DNA from 4 places in the Mesorhizobium sp. M0678 genome. Region 4 is predicted to be linked to each of the others. Evidence: predicted binding sites of a transcription regulator. Region 4 holds the regulator's gene; each other region holds the start of a gene.

Region 1 (4,284 bases), on a different contig from region 4:
GATGCCTTGGAAACCCAGAAGCAGGATCATGCAAGCAAGCACGGTCGAAAGGACCGGGCGGCGGATGAAGAGGTCGGAAAAGCTCATTGCTGGGCTGCCTGCTGGTTGCCCGGCTTGCTCGGATCGATCGTGTTGTCGACGGCAACGGACATGCCGTTGGAGAGCCGGTTCTGGCCGGCGGTAACGACTTCGTCGCCGGGCGCGATGCCCTCCAGGATCTCGACCAGGCCGGCGTTGCGGCGGCCTGGCTTGACGAACACCTGGGCGAGCACGAGCTGCGGCTTCTGTTCTTCCGCTGCCGGCTTGGCTTTCTCTGCCGGTTTGGCTGGGGTAGCAGCCGGCTTTTCTTCGGGTTTTGCCGCGGGTGCTTCGGCTGCAGGCTTGGCAGCATCTGCAGCCGGCTTGTCTTCCGGCTTTGCCTCGGGCGCCGTGCCGTTGGCTTCGGCGGATTTGGCCGGGCGCACCACGAAGACGAAGTCGCCGTACAGGCTGGAAGTCAGCGCCGTCTGCGGCAGCGCCAGCACGTCGTTCTCCTCGGGCAGTTCGACGCGCACCTGGACGAACTGACCGGGCGTCAGCTTGCCTTCGGGATTGCCGACCTCCGCCCTCACCGTCACCAGCCGGCTCGTCGGGTCGATCTTCGGATCGATACCGCGGATGCTGCCGGTGAACGGCATGTCGCCGCCGCCGACGCCCAACCGCACCGTCTGTCCGATCTTCAGCTGCGGAAGCTGCTGCTCCGGCACGGTGAAATCGACACGCATCGTGTCCATGTCCTGCAAGGTCACCACGGCGGTGCCGGGTGTGAGATACTGGCCAAGGTCGATTTTCGGAATACCGACGGTACCCTTGAAGGGGGCCGTCAACTGCTTTTGGTCGAGCACCGCTTGCAGCTTGTTTACCTGCGCGGCGGAGACCGATGCTGCTGCCTGCGCCGTGTCGAGCGTAGCGTCGGTGCCGACCCCGCGCTTCTGCAGCTCAAGAGCGCGCATCAGCGTCGTCTGGTCGGAGGTGGCTTGCGCCTTCGATGCCACGAGGTCGGCTCGCTCGACTTCATCGTCGAGCTGCAGCAGCACGGCGTTGGCGGCGACCTTCTGATTGGCATGGAACAGGATGTCCTTGACGATGCCCGCGGTTTCGACCGTCAGGTCGACGCCGCGTACGGCACTGACAGTGCCGATCGCCTCGATGCCGGGCGTCCAGGACATCGGTTTGACGATGACCGTCGACACGGTCGCGGCCGGCGGCTTCATGGTGGCGAAGAACTGTTTGATCGCATTGTCGCGAAACAGGTTGAAGCCGACGATGCCGCCGCACACCAGCACGAGCAGAATGAAGGCGATGATGAAGCGCTTGATCACGAACAGTCCCTCGGCCACGGCCCAGCATAACGGTCGGATGACCGGAACACATACCTGTGACTGGTCCCAATTTCAAATGACGGCGATCTTACTGTACCGTCTGGACGGTCTTGTCAATTCCGCCTAAGCTAATGAATGGGGAACAATTGATGAAGGTCCGCAGAGCAAATTCGCGCGAAAAAATTCTCGCCGCCGCCGCCGCCGTGGCGCGCGAGACGGGTCCTGGCAGCCTGTCGCTGGATGCGGTCGCCAGCCGTGCCGGCGTGTCGAAGGGTGGTCTTCTCTACAATTTCCCGACCAAGGCGAAATTGATGCAGGCGCTGGTAGAGGATTACCTGCGCGCCTTCGAGCAGGCCCTGGAGTCCGCCCGCACGGCCGGCGTCAACGGCGAAAGCCCGCTTGCAACTTATATCAAGCTGTCGGCCGAGCATGCCGAGGAATCGAAACCGTCGGCATCCTGGATATTTTCGGCGATTGCCGAGGATCCTGATTTCCTGACGCCGATAAAATCGTTCAGGCGGCAGCTATTCGAGCGGCTGAAGCAGGAAACGCCGAACCTTAGGGCGCTGCTGGTCTGCTATCTCGCCATCGAAGGGCTTCGCAGCATGAACCTGTTCGGTTCGGACATTCTCTCCGCCGAAGAGCGCCGGCTGCTGATATCGACCCTGCTGGACATCGCGGAATAGTCTACGCCGGCTGGGTTCAGTTGCCTCGCTCGCTTCGATCGCCCGTTTGCGTCAACCCAAAGTGCCCGCCGTCACACAGCCTTCATCGTGCCGACATAGCGTCCTCCCATTCTTTGCTGCAACGCAGGAGGAGTGGGGTATGGTCGATATTGTTTCAAGCGAGGCAGGGATTCCAAGACCGGAGCATCCGCTTGACCGGCCAAACGGCACCGGTAAATGGTTTCTGCCGGCCTTTGCCGTCATCATTCTAGGCGGCCTTGCCTATGTCGGCTACGCGCTCAGCCAGGACCTGACCAGCACCGTCGCGGTGCCGTGGATCCTGCTTGGGCTGGCGCTGCTGATCGCGCTCGGCTTCGAATTCGTCAACGGTTTTCACGACACTGCCAATGCGGTGGCAACGGTGATCTACACGCATTCCATGCCGGCCGAGCTTGCAGTGATGTGGTCCGGCTTCTTCAACTTCCTCGGCGTGCTTACCGCCAGCGGGGCGGTCGCCTTCGGCATCATATCGCTGCTGCCGGTCGAATTGATCCTTCAGGTCGGATCGAGCGCGGGGCTAGCCATGGTCTTCGCGCTGCTGGTCGCAGCGATCATGTGGAATCTCGGAACCTGGTATCTCGGCCTGCCGGCCTCGAGCTCGCACACGCTGATCGGTTCGATCATTGGCGTCGGTCTCGCCAACCAGTTCATGGCCCCGGCCGGCTCCGTCACCAGCGGCGTCGACTGGTCGCAGGCGTCCAATGTCGGCCTGTCGCTCCTGATCTCGCCGCTGGTCGGTTTTGGCCTGGCTGCACTGCTGCTTCTGGTGATGAAGCTGCTGGTCAGGAACCGCGAGCTCTACGAGGCGCCCAAGTCGAGCGCGCCGCCGCCGCTGTGGATTCGGGCGCTGCTTATTTTCACCTGCACCGGCGTCAGCTTTGCCCACGGCTCCAATGACGGGCAAAAGGGCATGGGCCTCATCATGCTCATCCTGATCGGCGTCGTGCCGACCGCCTTCGCGCTCAACCGCACACCGGACGTGAACTATCTCGAAGCTTACAAATCGGCGGCGACGCAGGTCGAAACGGTACTCGGCAAATACGTCAGGCCCGGCGTCGTCGTGACTGACGCGGCGACCGCGGTCGGCGACGCCGTTCGCACCAAGACCTGGAAGGACGAGACCACGCCTGCCTTGCAGAGCTTCATCCACGACACCAGCGCCATGTTGTCGCCCTATCCGTCCGTGGAAAAGCTGCCGACAACGCTGGTCAGCAACGCCCGCAACAACATCTATCTTATCGGTGAAGCGCTGAAGCTGATCGACAAGAAGAAGCTGCTGCCGATGGAGGCAGACGACCTGAAGGCGGTGACGACCTACCATAAGGCGGTCGACAACGCGACGAAGTTCATCCCGCTCTGGGTCAAGGTCGCCATCGCGCTGGCGCTCGGCCTCGGCACCATGGTCGGCTGGAAGCGCATCGTCGTCACCGTCGGCGAGAAGATCGGCAAAAGCCATTTGACCTACGGTCAGGGTGCGTCCGCCGAGCTTGTCGCGATGGCGACGATCGCATCGGCCGACTATCTCGGACTGCCGGTCTCAACCACCCATGTGCTGTCCTCGGGCGTTGCCGGCACCATGGCGGCGAACGGCTCTGGCCTGCAATGGTCGACGGTGCGCAACATGCTGATGGCCTGGATACTGACCCTTCCGGTCTCCATCTGTCTTGCCTTCGTGTTGTTCGTCATCTTCCGCCAGGTGTTCTGAGCGGGGGCAGGGTTTGACCAGAATGTCGCGGCACCGGCCCCGGCGCCGCCCTGATCACCTGAACGTGCATTATTTAGGCGGCGGCCATGAATGACGCATCGCATCTGACATTGCTTGCCGCGGACGACCAGCATCATGCTCCCGGGCTGGTCTGGGCCTATCATGCCGCTCCCGGCAAAGCTCCCGAACCGCTGGCGCCCCGAGACATAGAGGCCGCGCTGGCCTCAGCGGGCGGCTGGGTCTGGCTGCATGTCGACCTTGTCGACCGGCGCGCCCATTCCTGGGTCAGCCATGCCTGCGCGCTGCCGGCGTCGGCTCATGCAATCCTCGAAGGACATGAGGACAGCCTAGTGCTGGCGCATGAGAATGGCGTCGTCCACGGCATTTCGGCCGATCTGCATGGCGAGATCACCCACCAGTCGACGACCATCGGCAGATTGCATTTTGCGGTCTCGGAACGGCTGCTGGTCACCGGCCGCCGGCATCCGCTGGC
Region 2 (4,284 bases), on a different contig from region 4:
CTGACGAGGCGTTCGCCGCGCGCAGCTTCAAAAATATCGGCGCGTGGATCCTGGGCCGCAACATGTTTGGGCCGATCCGCGGCGAATGGCCGGATGACAGCTGGAAAGGCTGGTGGGGTGACAACCCGCCCTACCATGTGCCGGTCTTCGTGCTCACGCACCATCCACGTGATCCCATTGTCATGGAGGGCGGCACGACCTTCTATTTCGTGACCGACGGCATCCACTCAGCGCTGGAGAAGGCGAAAGCAGTGGTTGACGGCAAGGATGTACGGCTGGGCGGTGGCGTTTCTACGATCCGGCAATATCTCAAGGAAAAGCTCATCGACGAAATGCATCTGGCGATCTCACCGGTCCTGCTAGGCGCCGGCGAGAGCCTTTTTGCCGGCATCGACATGCCCAAGCTCGGCTATCGCTGCAGCGAGCAGGTCGCGACGCCGAAGGCCACGCATGTCATCATCGAGCGCACCTAGCTTGTTGCAGGGCGCCGCCATGGAGGCGCCGCCTTCCTCGCCGCTTTAGTCAGTACTTCTCCGGCACATACAGTTCGCGCGGCAGTACCTGGCGCTCGTATTCGGGATTGAAGACGCGCTCCGGCAGTGTGATCTCTTCGTGCGGCACCTCCTCATAGGGCATCTGCTTGAGCAGATGGTCGATGCAGTTCAGCCGTGCCCGCTTCTTGTCGTTGCCCTCGACGATGAACCACGGGGCTTCCGGAATATTGGTGCGGGCGAACGTTTCTTCCTTGGCCTTGGTGTACTGCTCCCAGCGCACGCGCGACTGGAGATCCATCGGCGACAGTTTCCATTGCTTCATCGGGTCATGGATGCGCATCAAAAAGCGCATCTGCTGCTCCTCGTCGGTGATCGAAAACCAGTATTTGACAAGCGTAATGCCTGAGCGGACCAGCATGCGTTCGAATTCCGGAACGTCGCGGAAGAACTCCTCGACCTGATCCGGCTGGGCAAAGCCCATTACCCGCTCGACGCCGGAGCGGTTGTACCAGGAGCGGTCGAACAGCACGATCTCGCCGCCGGCCGGCAGATGCGGAACGTAGCGCTGGAAATACCATTGCGACTTCTCGCGCTCGGTCGGCGCCGGAAGTGCTGCGACGCGGCAGATGCGCGGATTAAGCCTCTGGGTGATGCGCTTGATAACACCACCCTTGCCCGCCGAGTCGCGGCCCTCGAAGACCACGACGAGCTTCTTCTTGTGATAGGCGACCCAGGATTGTAGCTTGATCAATTCGGATTGCAGCGTGATGAGATTGCGAAAATACTGCAGGCGGTCGATCGATGGCGGATGCGCATTCTTGTAGATCTTGGCGATCTCCATCGACAGCGCCGGCTCCGAGATTTCCAGCTCATAATCTTCGTCGAGCGTGTCGGCGAGTTCCGCTTCCAGCCAGTCCCTGGCCGGGGAATTCTGTTTTATCTCGGTCATTTGCGCTGCTCCGCTTACAGGCCTTGTCGGCCGCTGTCAGGCGCTCTGCCGCCCGGCCCGGCGGCCGGAAATCGAAGCGCTGGACCGATGTTAGTATAGGTCGGCAATGACGGTTTTATTGCAGCCACTACTGCGCTGGCTGTGCGTTCAATCCGCAAGATGTGATCGAGCTTGCCCTGCGGGGCGGGCGACAAGCGGAACGAATTATCCTACAAATGCCCGGTTCACTGAGGGGCTGTCGTTTGCAACGCCCTTTCCCGATAAATCGTGAGGATACGACATGGAATACCGCACTCTCGGCCGTTCCGGGCTGAAGGTTTCGACCCTGACCATGGGCACCATGACATTCGGCGGCGGCGGCGCGTTTTCGGCGGTTGGCAAGACCGACCTCGACGAGGCGCGTCGGATGATCGACCTTTGCATCGATGCCGGCGTCAATGTCATCGACACCGCCAACGTCTATTCGAACGGGGTGTCGGAAGAGATCATCGGCGAGGCGCTCGGCGGCAAGCGCAAGGGCGACGTGTTGATCGCCTCCAAGGCGCGCATGCGGATCGGCAAAGGCCCCAATGATGAAGGCCTGTCGCGCTACCATCTGATCCGCGAATGCGAGAGGAGCCTGAAGCGCCTCAGGACCGATGTCATCGACATCTATTTCCTGCACGAGTGGGATGGCCTGACACCGCTTGAGGAAACCATCGCCGCGCTCGACACGCTGGTCGCGCAGGGCAAGGTCCGTTATGTCGGCTGCTCCAATTATTCCGGCTGGCAAGTTATGAAGGGGCTTGGCATCAGCGACCGTCAGCACCAGCCGCGCTTCGTCACCCAGCAGATCCATTACACGCTGGAAGCGCGCGAGGCCGAGTATGAATTGTTGCCGATCTCGGTCGACCAGGGGCTCGGCGTGCTGGTCTGGAGCCCGCTTGCCGGCGGGTTGCTGTCCGGCAAATACCACCGTGACCAGCCGACCGCCCGCCAGCTCAGCGGCTGGTCGGAACCGCCGATCCGCGACGAGGACCGGCTGTGGCGGATCGTCGACACGCTGATCGATATCGGCAATAACCACGGCGTGTCGCCGGCGCAGGTGGCGCTTGCCTGGCTGCTCGGCCGGCCCGCCGTCAGCTCGCTGGTGATCGGCGGACGAACCGAAGCGCATTTCAAAGACAATATCGCCGCTGCAAGCCTGGTGCTTGGCGATGAGGAGCGCACACGCCTCGACGTGGTCAGCAGGCCGCCCGTGCTCTATCCCTACTGGCACCAGCAATTCACGGCAAAGGACCGGTTCGGGCCGGCCGATCTCGTCCTCGACCGCGACGGCGCCTGAAAAGCCGGGCTCTCCGGACTGCGCCGAGATATGGAGCCCGATCGTGCCTTGCGGTGTTGTGTTTGCGGTCCAATGCTCCTAGGCAAAGGCCAAGCACAATGAAAGGAAACGATATGGCACGAGCACCGAACTACGGTCAGGAACGCAAGGAACGCGACCGGCAGAAGGCTGCCAAGAAGGCGGAAAAGCAGGCTGCCAAGGTCGCAGCCAAGGAGCGATCGAAGCCCGAGGGCGAGAGCGAGTCCCAAACCAAAACCGAAACGACCGAGTGATGACGCCCGGCCTGTCAGGCGGTCCGGGCCTCGGTCAAATCCCGCTATGCCTCAGGCGGGCGCCTTGTCGCTGACGAAGACGTTCACTTCACGCGCGGCGGCAATAAAGGCCCGTCTTGCGTTCATGGCCGGCTTGTCGCCGGCCAGCGCATCATGACAGGCTTGCAACGCTTCGCGGTGCTTGGGGCTGCGCTTGCCGGGCCAATTGTTGAGGAGGTAGTCGGAAGCCTCGCGGGCCGTACGCAAGAACTGATTGCTTCCCGCCGCGCCCTTGACGGTCACGGGTGTGTCAAATCGGTTGTTTTCCATCGCTGCTCTTACGCCATCGGCATTTGCGAAGCGAGACCGAAAGTAGCATTCTTCGCTCATCTGCTCTTTTCGTGATCAATGGCAGCCGATCCTCACTCAAGCGACGACGGCAAATCCCCGGGCGCGCAGGCCGCGCCGGTCGTTGCGCAGCGAGGTCACCAGCCGGTCGCGGCTGCCGATGATATGGGCCGAAAGCAGGCGGGCGGCGCTATCGGCATCGCCGGCCCGCACCGCCGACAGAATGGCATGGTGTTCGGCCCAGGCACGGCCGAGCGCTGCCTCGTCGCGAACCTCGAGCCAGCGGGCGCGCGACAGGCGTGTCATCACGTCGCGAACCGCTCTGAACAGGAACTCGTTGCCGGATAGACGCGCCAACTCGATATGAAAATCCCTGCCGACGCGATGCCATTCCTCGCGCGGCGTCTTGTCGTCGCAAGAATCGAGCATCGCCTCGATGATTTCGACGGCACTTCTGTCCTGCAAGGTGCAAGTTAGTCTGAGTGCCGCGACCTCGACCGCCTCGCGATAGACGGCGATCTGCTCGAGTTCAGCAAGATTGATGGGCGAGACCGTCCAGCCGCGGCCGTCGCGGCAGATCAGGCCTTCAGTCTCGAGCCGCAGCAATGCCGCCCTGACCGGCGTGCGCGATGCACCGAAGCGGCTTTCGACCCAGCGCTCCGTCAGCCGCTCGCCGGGACCGATCTCGAGCCCGAGGATCATCTCGCGAAGCTGCTTTTCGACGTTCTGCATCTGCGACATTGGCGTTCCGTTCAGGTCATTTGTTCCGGCAATCGGGTCACTGGCCGGCGTTGGCCGATCACGCCGGCCTTTGTCGATCATATTTGAGAGGCCCGCATTGACAGCGACGGGGCTTGCGTTCATGACAGATACCAGTTTGGTATCCCAAATTGGTATCCGTAGCAAGTTTCATGCAAG
Region 3 (4,284 bases), on a different contig from region 4:
TCGACCAGCCCTGCGCTCTGTGCGCGGCCGAGAACGTCTATCTCGACGAGGTCATCCTCGACGATCATGGCGGCCACATGTTCGTCTGCTCCGATACCGATCATTGCGAGAAGCGGCGCAACGCCCCTACCTCCCCCTTGTGGGGAGGTCGCGCCGAAGGCGCGGGTGGGGGTACTGCCACCGCCTTACCCCCCACCCCGGCGCTACGCGCCGACCCTCCCCACGAGGGGGAGGGTAAGGAGAAGCAATGACCGACGAACCTTTGCTGCGCGTTTCGGCGCTGTCCAAATCCTACGGCTCGCGCGTCGGTTGCGAGAACGTCACTTTTGACCTCTGGCCGGGCGAAGTGCTGGCGGTGGTCGGCGAATCCGGTTCCGGCAAGACGACTTTGCTCAACTGCCTGTCAACTCGACTGCTGCCCAGCTCCGGCACCGCCAGCTACCGGATGCGCGACGGCCAGTTTCGCGAACTCTACCGCATGAGCGAGGCCGAGCGCCGCTTCCTGATGCGCACCGATTGGGGTTTTGTCCATCAGAACCCGGCCGACGGGCTGCGCATGACGGTGTCGGCCGGCGCCAATGTCGGCGAGCGGCTGATGGCGGTCGGCGACCGTCACTATGGCAGGATCCGCGCAACGGCGGTCGACTGGTTGTCTCGTGTCGAGATCGACGAAGACCGCATCGACGACGAGCCGCGCGCCTTTTCCGGAGGCATGCGCCAGCGCCTGCAGATCGCCCGCAACCTCGTCACCGGGCCGAGGCTGGTGTTCATGGACGAGCCAACCGGCGGCCTCGACGTCTCGGTGCAGGCGCGCCTGCTCGATCTGTTGCGCGGCCTGGTCACCGATCTCGGCCTGGCCGCCATCGTCGTCACCCACGATCTCGCCGTGGCGCGGCTGTTGTCGCAGCGCATGATGGTGATGAAGGACGGCCGCGTCGTCGAAAGCGGCCTCACCGACCGCGTCCTCGACGATCCGCGCGCGCCTTATACCCAGTTGCTTGTCTCCTCGATTCTGCAGGTGTGACGATGATTGCTCCGGCGTACCCCCCTCTGGCCTTCCGGCCATCTCCCCCTCAAGGGGGGAGATCAGCAGCTTTTATGTCCCGCCCGTTCTGCGACACAGGAGAATGGCGAAACCGAATGCGACAGCCAATCTCCCCCCCTGAGGGGGAGATGGCCGGCAGGCCAGAGGGGGGTGTTGGCCCGCAGACGAATGACGATTGGAGAACCCTCTGATGGCAACCCCGCTCGTTGTCTCCGATGTCGCGAAGAGCTTCACCATGCATCTGCGCGACGGCATCAAACTGCCGGTGGTCGCCGGTGTCTCGTTCGCGATCAGGGCCGGCGAATGCGCCGTGCTCGGCGGCCCGTCCGGCGCCGGCAAGAGCTCGATCCTGAAAATGCTCTACGGAAATTATGCCACCGATGAAGGCCAGATCATCGTCCAGCACGAGGGCGGGCTCATCGATCTCGCCTCGGCCAGCCCGCGCACCGTGCTTGCCGTGCGCCGGCTTACCATCGGCTATGTCAGCCAGTTCCTGCGCACCGTGCCGCGTGTCTCTGCGCTCGACGTCGTGGCCGAACCGCTGGTCGAGCGCGGCGAGGAGCGCGAGGTCGCGCACGGCAAGGCACGCGCCTTGCTGGCGCAGCTCAACCTGCCGGAGAAGCTCTGGGCGCTGCCGCCGGCGACGTTCTCCGGCGGTGAACAGCAGCGCGTCAACATCGCGCGCGGCTTCATCACCGAGCACCCGATCCTGCTGCTCGACGAGCCGACCGCTTCGCTCGATGCCAGGAACCGCGATGTGGTGATTTCCCTGATCGTCGCCAAGAAGGCAGCGGGCGTCGCTTTGCTCGGCATCTTCCACGATCACGACGTGCGTGAGGCGGTCGCCGACCGCGTCATCGACGTGACCGCCTTCGCCGCCGGGAAAATCGCCGCATGACCAGGAAACTGTCGGAGGCGCCGCTGATCCACGAGACGGCGGAAGTCGAGAACTCGACGCTTGGCCGCTGGACCGAGATCGCCGAGCGCTGCCGGGTTTCCGAAAGCACGCTCGGCGACTATTCCTACATGATGCAGGACTGCGGCGTCTGGTGCGCAACGATCGGCAAATTCGCCAACATCGCCGCAAGCGTGCGCATCAACGCTACCAACCATCCGACCTGGCGGCCGACGCTGCACCATTTCACCTATCGCGCCTCGGATTATTGGGACGACGCCGAGCACGAGAGCGAATTCTTCGCCAAGCGCCGCGCCAAACGCGTCACCATCGGCCACGACACCTGGCTCGGCCACGGCTCGACCATCCTGCCGGGCGTCACCGTCGGCGATGGCGCGGCGGTCGGTGCCGGTGCGGTGGTGTCGAAGGACGTCGCGCCCTACACCATCGTCGCCGGCGTACCGGCCAAGCCGATCCGCGAACGCTTCGACCGCCGCACCGCGGAGCGCTACCAGGCGCTCGCCTGGTGGGACTGGGACCATGCAAGGCTGCGCGCCGCGCTCGACGATTTTCGGGAATTGTCGGCGGAGACGTTTCCGGAGAAATATGGCGGCTAAGGGATCGTGAATGGTGAATGGTGAATAGTGAATGGCGGGACGGATAGGTTTCGAGGCTTAGGGAAGCCTCTCTTGCCACCATTCACCATTCACCATTCGCTATTCACCATTCACCATTCGAGCTTCTCGCGCCGAGTTGATCCCGCCCCGCTCCAGGCTGTGGGCAGTAACAAAACTGACATCGTTCCGACACCGCAGGTTCATGCGGCTGCGCTAGCCAGGGTAAACAGACCTTCAATTGCGATTGGACTGGAGCCTGCACCATGTCAGCTACGCTCGAAATCCGCGGCGTCACCCGCCGGTTCGGCAAGAACACCGCCGTCAGCAATGTTCACATCGCGATTCCGCAAGGCCAGATGGTCGGCATCATTGGCCGCTCCGGCGCCGGCAAATCGACGCTGCTGCGCATGATTAACCGCCTCATCGATCCCAGCCAGGGATCCATCCTGTTCAACGGCGTCGAGGTCTCCGGGTTGCGCGGCTCGCCGCTCCGGCGATGGCAGCGCGACTGCGCCATGATCTTCCAGCAGTTCAATCTCGTGCCGCGCCTCGACGTGCTGACCAATGTGCTGCTCGGCCGGCTCAACCACCGCTCGACCCTGTCCAACCTGTTCGGCATGTTCTCCCGCGGCGAATGCGCCGAGGCGGTTGCAGCCCTCGAGCGCCTCGACATCGCCCGCACCGCCCTGCAGCCGGCCGGCACGCTTTCCGGCGGCCAGCAGCAGCGCGTTGCGATTGCGCGCGCCATGATGCAGCAGCCGAAGGTGTTGCTGGCGGATGAGCCGATTGCCTCGCTCGATCCGCTCAACGCCAAGGTGGTGATGGATTCGCTGCAGGACATCAATTTGCGCGAGGGCATCACCGTCATCACAAATCTGCATACGCTGGATACGGCCCGCACCTACTGCAACCGCATCATCGGCATGGCCGCCGGCAAGGTCGTCTTCGACGGCCCGCCCGAAGCCCTCAACCGCGAGGCCGTGCGCATGGTCTACGGCGCCGACAGCAATGGCGGCGAAATCTCCGAGGCCATCACCTCCACCAGTGTCGCCATCAAACAGAAAATCGCTGCATCCGCCGGACCGCTCGAGCCCGCATTCCCGGGATATTGAGAACGGCCTGATCGCCCGCCCGCGTCAAAGGCACCTGTCAAAAAATTCGTACGCTACCGGCGCGAGGCCGGGACCAACAGGAGAGAGATAATGTTCAGGAAGATGGTTTTTGGCGCCGTTTCATTGCTCGCTATCGCGGCAAGCGCCGCTCACGCCCAGGATATCAAGGAATTCCGCATCGGCATCCTTGGCGGTGAAAACGAAGCGGACCGGCTGCGCAACTTTCAGTGCCTCGCCGATCACATGAAGTCCGAATTCGGCTTCGAGAAGGTCTCGCTGTTCCCGGCCGCCGACTATGACGGCGTTATCCAGGGCCTGCTCGGCGGCACGCTCGATTTCGCAGAGCTTGGCGCGTCGGGCTATGCCAGCGTCTACCTCAAGGATCCGAACGCCGTGACCCCGATCCTCACCACCCAGCAGACCGACGGCGCGACCGGCTATTATTCGATCGGCCTTGCGCTGAAGTCGTCCGGCATCACCGACATCAAGTCGGCCAAGGGCAAGAAACTCGGCTATGCCGACCCGGATTCGACCTCCGGCTACCTGATCCCGCTGACCCAGATCCCGAAGGACACTGGCGCTTCGAACGAAACCTTCTTCGCCTCGACCCAGTTC
Region 4 (4,284 bases):
CGATGCCGAGCTCGGATTCCCGTGCCCGGTCTGCCGTGCTGTCGACCGGCGTGTTGGACGTCGTGTCGGTCATGATGTTTCTCCCGCCGGGTTGCCGTCTGCCGCGGATGCCGGAAGCAGCCTAGAAGTTATCCGCCGGAAGCGGAAAAACAACTCTTGTTGAAAAAACGCCGCGGCGAGCGGCCGCGGCGTTCGGACTTCTCGGAAACGTCGGCTCAGTTGCAGACTGCAACAGCGCCAGCCGTCACGCCGGCGCAGACCTCTTCTTTCTTGATCCAGCCGGCGTCGATGACGACGTTGAGGTTGTCCTTGGTGATGGCGACCGGGGTCAGGAACAGCGACTTGACGGTATTGCCGACGGGCGTGGTGAAATCCTTCACGCCGGCAATGTCGGTCATCTGCTTGCCGTCGGCCAGTTGCGAGGCGATCTCGGCGGCATTCTTGCCGAGCTCGCGCGCATCCTTCCACACCGACACGGTCTGGGTGCCGAGCGCGATGCGGTTCAGCGCGGCGTGGTCGCCGTCCTGGCCCGAAACCGGAACCGATCCGGCCAGCCCTTGCGCCGTCAGCGCGGCGACGACGCCGCCGGCAGTGCCGTCATTAGCGGCGACCACGGCATCGACCTTGTTGTCGTTGGCGGTCAGGAACTGTTCCATGTTCTTCTGAGCGTTGGCCGGCAGCCAGCCGTCGGTATAGGCCTCGCCGACATTCTTGATCTTGCCGCCGTCGATGGCCTCCTTCAGCACCTCCATCGAACCGGCAAACAGGAAATCGGCATTCGGATCGGAACCCGAACCCTTGATGAAGACGTAGTTGCCTTCCGGCTTCACCTTGAAGACTTCGCGGGCCTGCATGCGGCCGACTTCCTTGTTGTCGAAGGTCAGATAGAACACGTCCTTGTTCTCGATCAGCCGGTCATAGCCGACGACCGGGATGCCTTCGTCCAGTGCCTTCTGCACGGCCGGCCCGATGGCCGAGGCGTCCTGCGCCAGGATGATCAGTGCGTTGGCGCCCTGCGAGATCAGGCTCTCGACGTCGGTGAGCTGCTTGCCGGGGTTGGACTGTGCGTCGGCGGAAATATACTTGTCGCCTGCGGCCTCGATGGCCGCCTTCATTGCGGCCTCGTCTGTCTTCCAGCGCTCTTCCTGGAAGTTCGACCAGGAAACGCCGATGACCTTGTCTTTAGCCTGCGCCACCGACGCCAGCGCCAGCGTCATGGCGACACCCGCCAGAATGGCGGTCGTGAATTTCTTCATCATATCCTCCCTGCGCCGCGTACGGCGTGACCAATTGGCTCAAAGACCAGCTTAGAAGCTCTAATTTTTTCGAGCCTCGAAAAAATACTGGCCCGATCTCCGGCTGCTGTCAACATCGATTCTGATGGATTTTGATGACTCTGCGAGTTTTTTCGAGCGTCGGAATAAACGATGACAGCGCCACCTGCATCTGACACTATTTGCCTGCATTCGACACTATTTGTCGGACATTACCGACGGCTTCCGGTTCATGAGCGGCCGCGGCAACCGGGAGGAAAGCAAAACAATGTCGGTCGGAATCCGCCATGACGATTTGCGCCGGCGCAACCGGGCGATGGTGATCTCGGCGGTGCGCCGGGCCGGCCAGCCATCGCGTACTGAGATCGCAGCTACCACCGGCCTCAGTCATTCGACCATATCGGCGATCTCTTCCGACCTGATACGGGAAGGCATCCTCGCCGAGAGCAAGGCAAGTGAGCCCGTTTCGTTGAAACGCGGTCGTCCGCAGGTCGGCCTCGCCCTCAACCCGGAAGCGGCGGCGGTGCTGACCGTGGTGTTGTCGCTGAATTTCCTGTCGGCCGCCATTATCGACTATACGGGACAGGTGGTCGCCGAGGAACAGCGCCGGCTGGACACGCTGACCATGCCGCGCGACGAGCTGATCCGTGAATGCATGGCCATCGTCCGGCGCCGGCTGCAGGATCCAGACCTTGACGTCCGCAGTGTCGCCCGCATCGCCCTGGCGATTCAGGGCATTACCGACTCCCCTGCACGCGCCATGCTGTGGTCGCCGATCACGCCGCAGACCGACATCGCCTTTGCCGACATGCTGGAGGACGAATTCGGCATCCCGGCAACGGTGGAGAACGACTGCAACATGATGGCGGTGGCTTTGCGCTGGCGCAATCCGGATCGCTATCGCGACGACTTCATCGCCATCCTGCTTTCGCATGGCATCGGCATGGGGCTGGTGCTGAAGGGCGAACTGTTCACCGGGACGCATTCCTCGGGCGGCGAATTTGGCCACATGATCCATCGTCCGGGCGGCGCGCTCTGCCGTTGCGGGCGGCGCGGCTGCATCGAGGCCTATGCCGGCAACTACGCCATCTGGCGCAACGCCAGGCAGATGAGCGAAGACAGCGAGCCGGTCGCCGACGTCAGCGACGCCGACATGCGAGCACTGGCGGCCCGGGCGCGCGAGAAAGATGGGCCGGAACGCGAGGCCTACCGCAAGGCCGGCGAAGCGCTGGGTTTCGGTCTCGGCTCGCTGTTCGCGCTGATCGATCCGGCACCGGTCGCGATGGTCGGCGCCAGTGCCGCCGCCTTCGATCTGATCGAGCCGGCCATGCGGAAGGCAATCGCCCAGACCGCCGGCGGCCAGCATTCAGGCTCGATCTCCTTCGATACAGAGCCGAACGAATTGCCGCTGATCCGCGAAGGCTGCGCGATGCGGGCGTTAAGCTTCGTCGACCAGGAGATTTTCGCGCCGGGCGCGCAAATGAGGCCCAGCGTCAGAAAGAACGTAGCCTGACCAGGCGGGTCAATCTTCCCTGATCGCATAGCCGGCACCGCGGATGGTGCGGATGACATCCGGCATCCGGCCGTTGTTGACGGCTTTGCGCAGCCGCCCGACATGCACGTCGACGGTGCGTTCGTCGATGTAGATTGTCTCGCCCCAGACATTATCGAGTAACTGGCTGCGCGAGAAGACACGGCCCGGATGCCGCATCATGAACTCGAGCAGCCGGAATTCGGTCGGCCCGAGCCTGATTTCGCTCTTCTTGCGATAGACCCTGTGCGATTCGCGATCGAGCACGATGTCGCCTACCTTCAGCACGCTGGACAGCACTTCCGGCTTGGCGCGCCGCAGCAGCGCCTTGACCCTGGCCATGAATTCCGGTGTCGAAAACGGTTTGACCAGATAGTCGTCGGCGCCGGTCGAAAGACCGCGCACCCGGTCGCTCTCCTCGCCGCGCGCGGTCAGCATGATGATCGGCAGCCGCTCGGTTTCGGGGCGCACCCGCAACCGACGACAGAGCTCGATGCCGGAAACCGCTGGTATCATCCAGTCGAGCACCAAAAGGTCGGGCACATTCTCCTGCAAACGGATCTCGGCTTCGTCGCCGCGTGTCACCACCTCGACCTGGTAGCCTTCGGATTCGAGATTGTAGCGGAGCAGCACACCCAACGGCTCCTCGTCCTCCACCACCATTATGCGTGGTGCGATCATCGGCTGGGCACCCCCATCATGTCACCGGTGCGGACATTGTCGTTTCGTCCTGCTTCGGACGATTGACCGGCAATTGCTCGCCGGTCAGCACATAATACGCATTTTCGGCGATGTTGGTGACATGGTCGCCGATCCGCTCCAGATTCTTGGCGCAGAACAGCAGGTGCGTGCAAGCGGTGATGTTGCGCGGATCTTCCATCATGTAGGTCAAGAGCTCGCGGAACACGGACGTGTATTTGACGTCGATGCGCTCGTCGGCGGCACGCAGCTTGGCCAACGCGGCCGCATCGCCTGCAGCATATTCCTCGATGACACCCTGCACCTGGATGAGAACCAGCTGCGCCATCGCGTCGATGGAATGCGACAGGTCCCGCGGCGTGGCGCTGAGGCCGACCGCACTCACGCGCTTGGCGATATTCTTGGCAAGATCGCCGATGCGTTCGAGGTCGCCCGCCATGCGGATCGCTCCGACCACATGGCGAAGATCGTGGGCCATCGGCTGGCGTTTGGCGATCAGGGTTATGGCGCGGTCGTCCAGTTCGCGTTGACGCGCATCCATGATGGCGTCGTCGGAAACGACGCGTTGCGCCAGCACGTTGTCGGAATTCAACAGGGCCTTGGTCGCCCCGCCGACCATCGAACCGGCGAGGTCGGCCATGTCGCGGATCAGCTTGCTGATCTGCTCGAGATCCTCGTCGAAAGAAGCGACTGTGTGTTCGCCCATGGTCCTGTCCTCATATGCATGATCGGAACGGCTCAGCCGAAGCGGCCAGTGATGTAGTCCTGCGTGCGCTTCTC

The links. Region 4 encodes PhoB, which activates phosphate uptake and scavenging genes when phosphate is short. Its sites were predicted from a motif close to TGTCATNNANCTGTCAT; they were not measured.
Region 1: NKI29_RS13210 (inorganic phosphate transporter) is a predicted target of PhoB. The motif match lies at 2,117-2,133, and genes of this name have one in related genera.
Region 2: ppk2 (polyphosphate kinase 2) is a predicted target of PhoB. The motif match lies at 1,550-1,566, and genes of this name have one in related genera.
Region 3: phnC (phosphonate ABC transporter ATP-binding protein) is a predicted target of PhoB. The motif match lies at 2,723-2,739, and genes of this name have one in related genera.

The regions. Positions count from the first base shown of each region.
Region 1 covers NZ_JAMYPT010000006.1:67,369-71,652, reverse strand. The annotation lists gene NKI29_RS13225 (efflux RND transporter permease subunit) at 1-87, opposite strand, end outside; gene NKI29_RS13220 (efflux RND transporter periplasmic adaptor subunit) at 84-1,361, opposite strand; gene NKI29_RS13215 (TetR/AcrR family transcriptional regulator) at 1,511-2,047, shown strand; gene NKI29_RS13210 (inorganic phosphate transporter) at 2,187-3,791, shown strand; gene NKI29_RS13205 (transporter) at 3,878-4,284, shown strand, end outside.
Region 2 covers NZ_JAMYPT010000005.1:85,972-90,255, forward strand. The annotation lists gene NKI29_RS11565 (dihydrofolate reductase family protein) at 1-473, shown strand, start outside; gene ppk2 (polyphosphate kinase 2) at 523-1,443, opposite strand; gene NKI29_RS11575 (aldo/keto reductase) at 1,724-2,767, shown strand; gene NKI29_RS11580 (hypothetical protein) at 2,881-3,039, shown strand; gene NKI29_RS11585 (DUF982 domain-containing protein) at 3,091-3,348, opposite strand; gene NKI29_RS11590 (GntR family transcriptional regulator) at 3,445-4,107, opposite strand.
Region 3 covers NZ_JAMYPT010000007.1:15,989-20,272, reverse strand. The annotation lists gene NKI29_RS14690 (alpha-D-ribose 1-methylphosphonate 5-phosphate C-P-lyase PhnJ) at 1-251, shown strand, start outside; gene phnK (phosphonate C-P lyase system protein PhnK) at 248-1,024, shown strand; gene phnL (phosphonate C-P lyase system protein PhnL) at 1,236-1,943, shown strand; gene NKI29_RS14675 (DapH/DapD/GlmU-related protein) at 1,940-2,557, shown strand; gene phnC (phosphonate ABC transporter ATP-binding protein) at 2,821-3,669, shown strand; gene phnD (phosphonate ABC transporter substrate-binding protein) at 3,760-4,284, shown strand, end outside.
Region 4 covers NZ_JAMYPT010000010.1:26,630-30,913, reverse strand. The annotation lists gene NKI29_RS18895 (sugar ABC transporter permease) at 1-73, opposite strand, end outside; gene xylF (D-xylose ABC transporter substrate-binding protein) at 216-1,256, opposite strand; gene NKI29_RS18885 (ROK family protein) at 1,543-2,787, shown strand; gene phoB (phosphate regulon transcriptional regulator PhoB) at 2,797-3,486, opposite strand; gene phoU (phosphate signaling complex protein PhoU) at 3,503-4,210, opposite strand; gene pstB (phosphate ABC transporter ATP-binding protein PstB) at 4,243-4,284, opposite strand, start outside.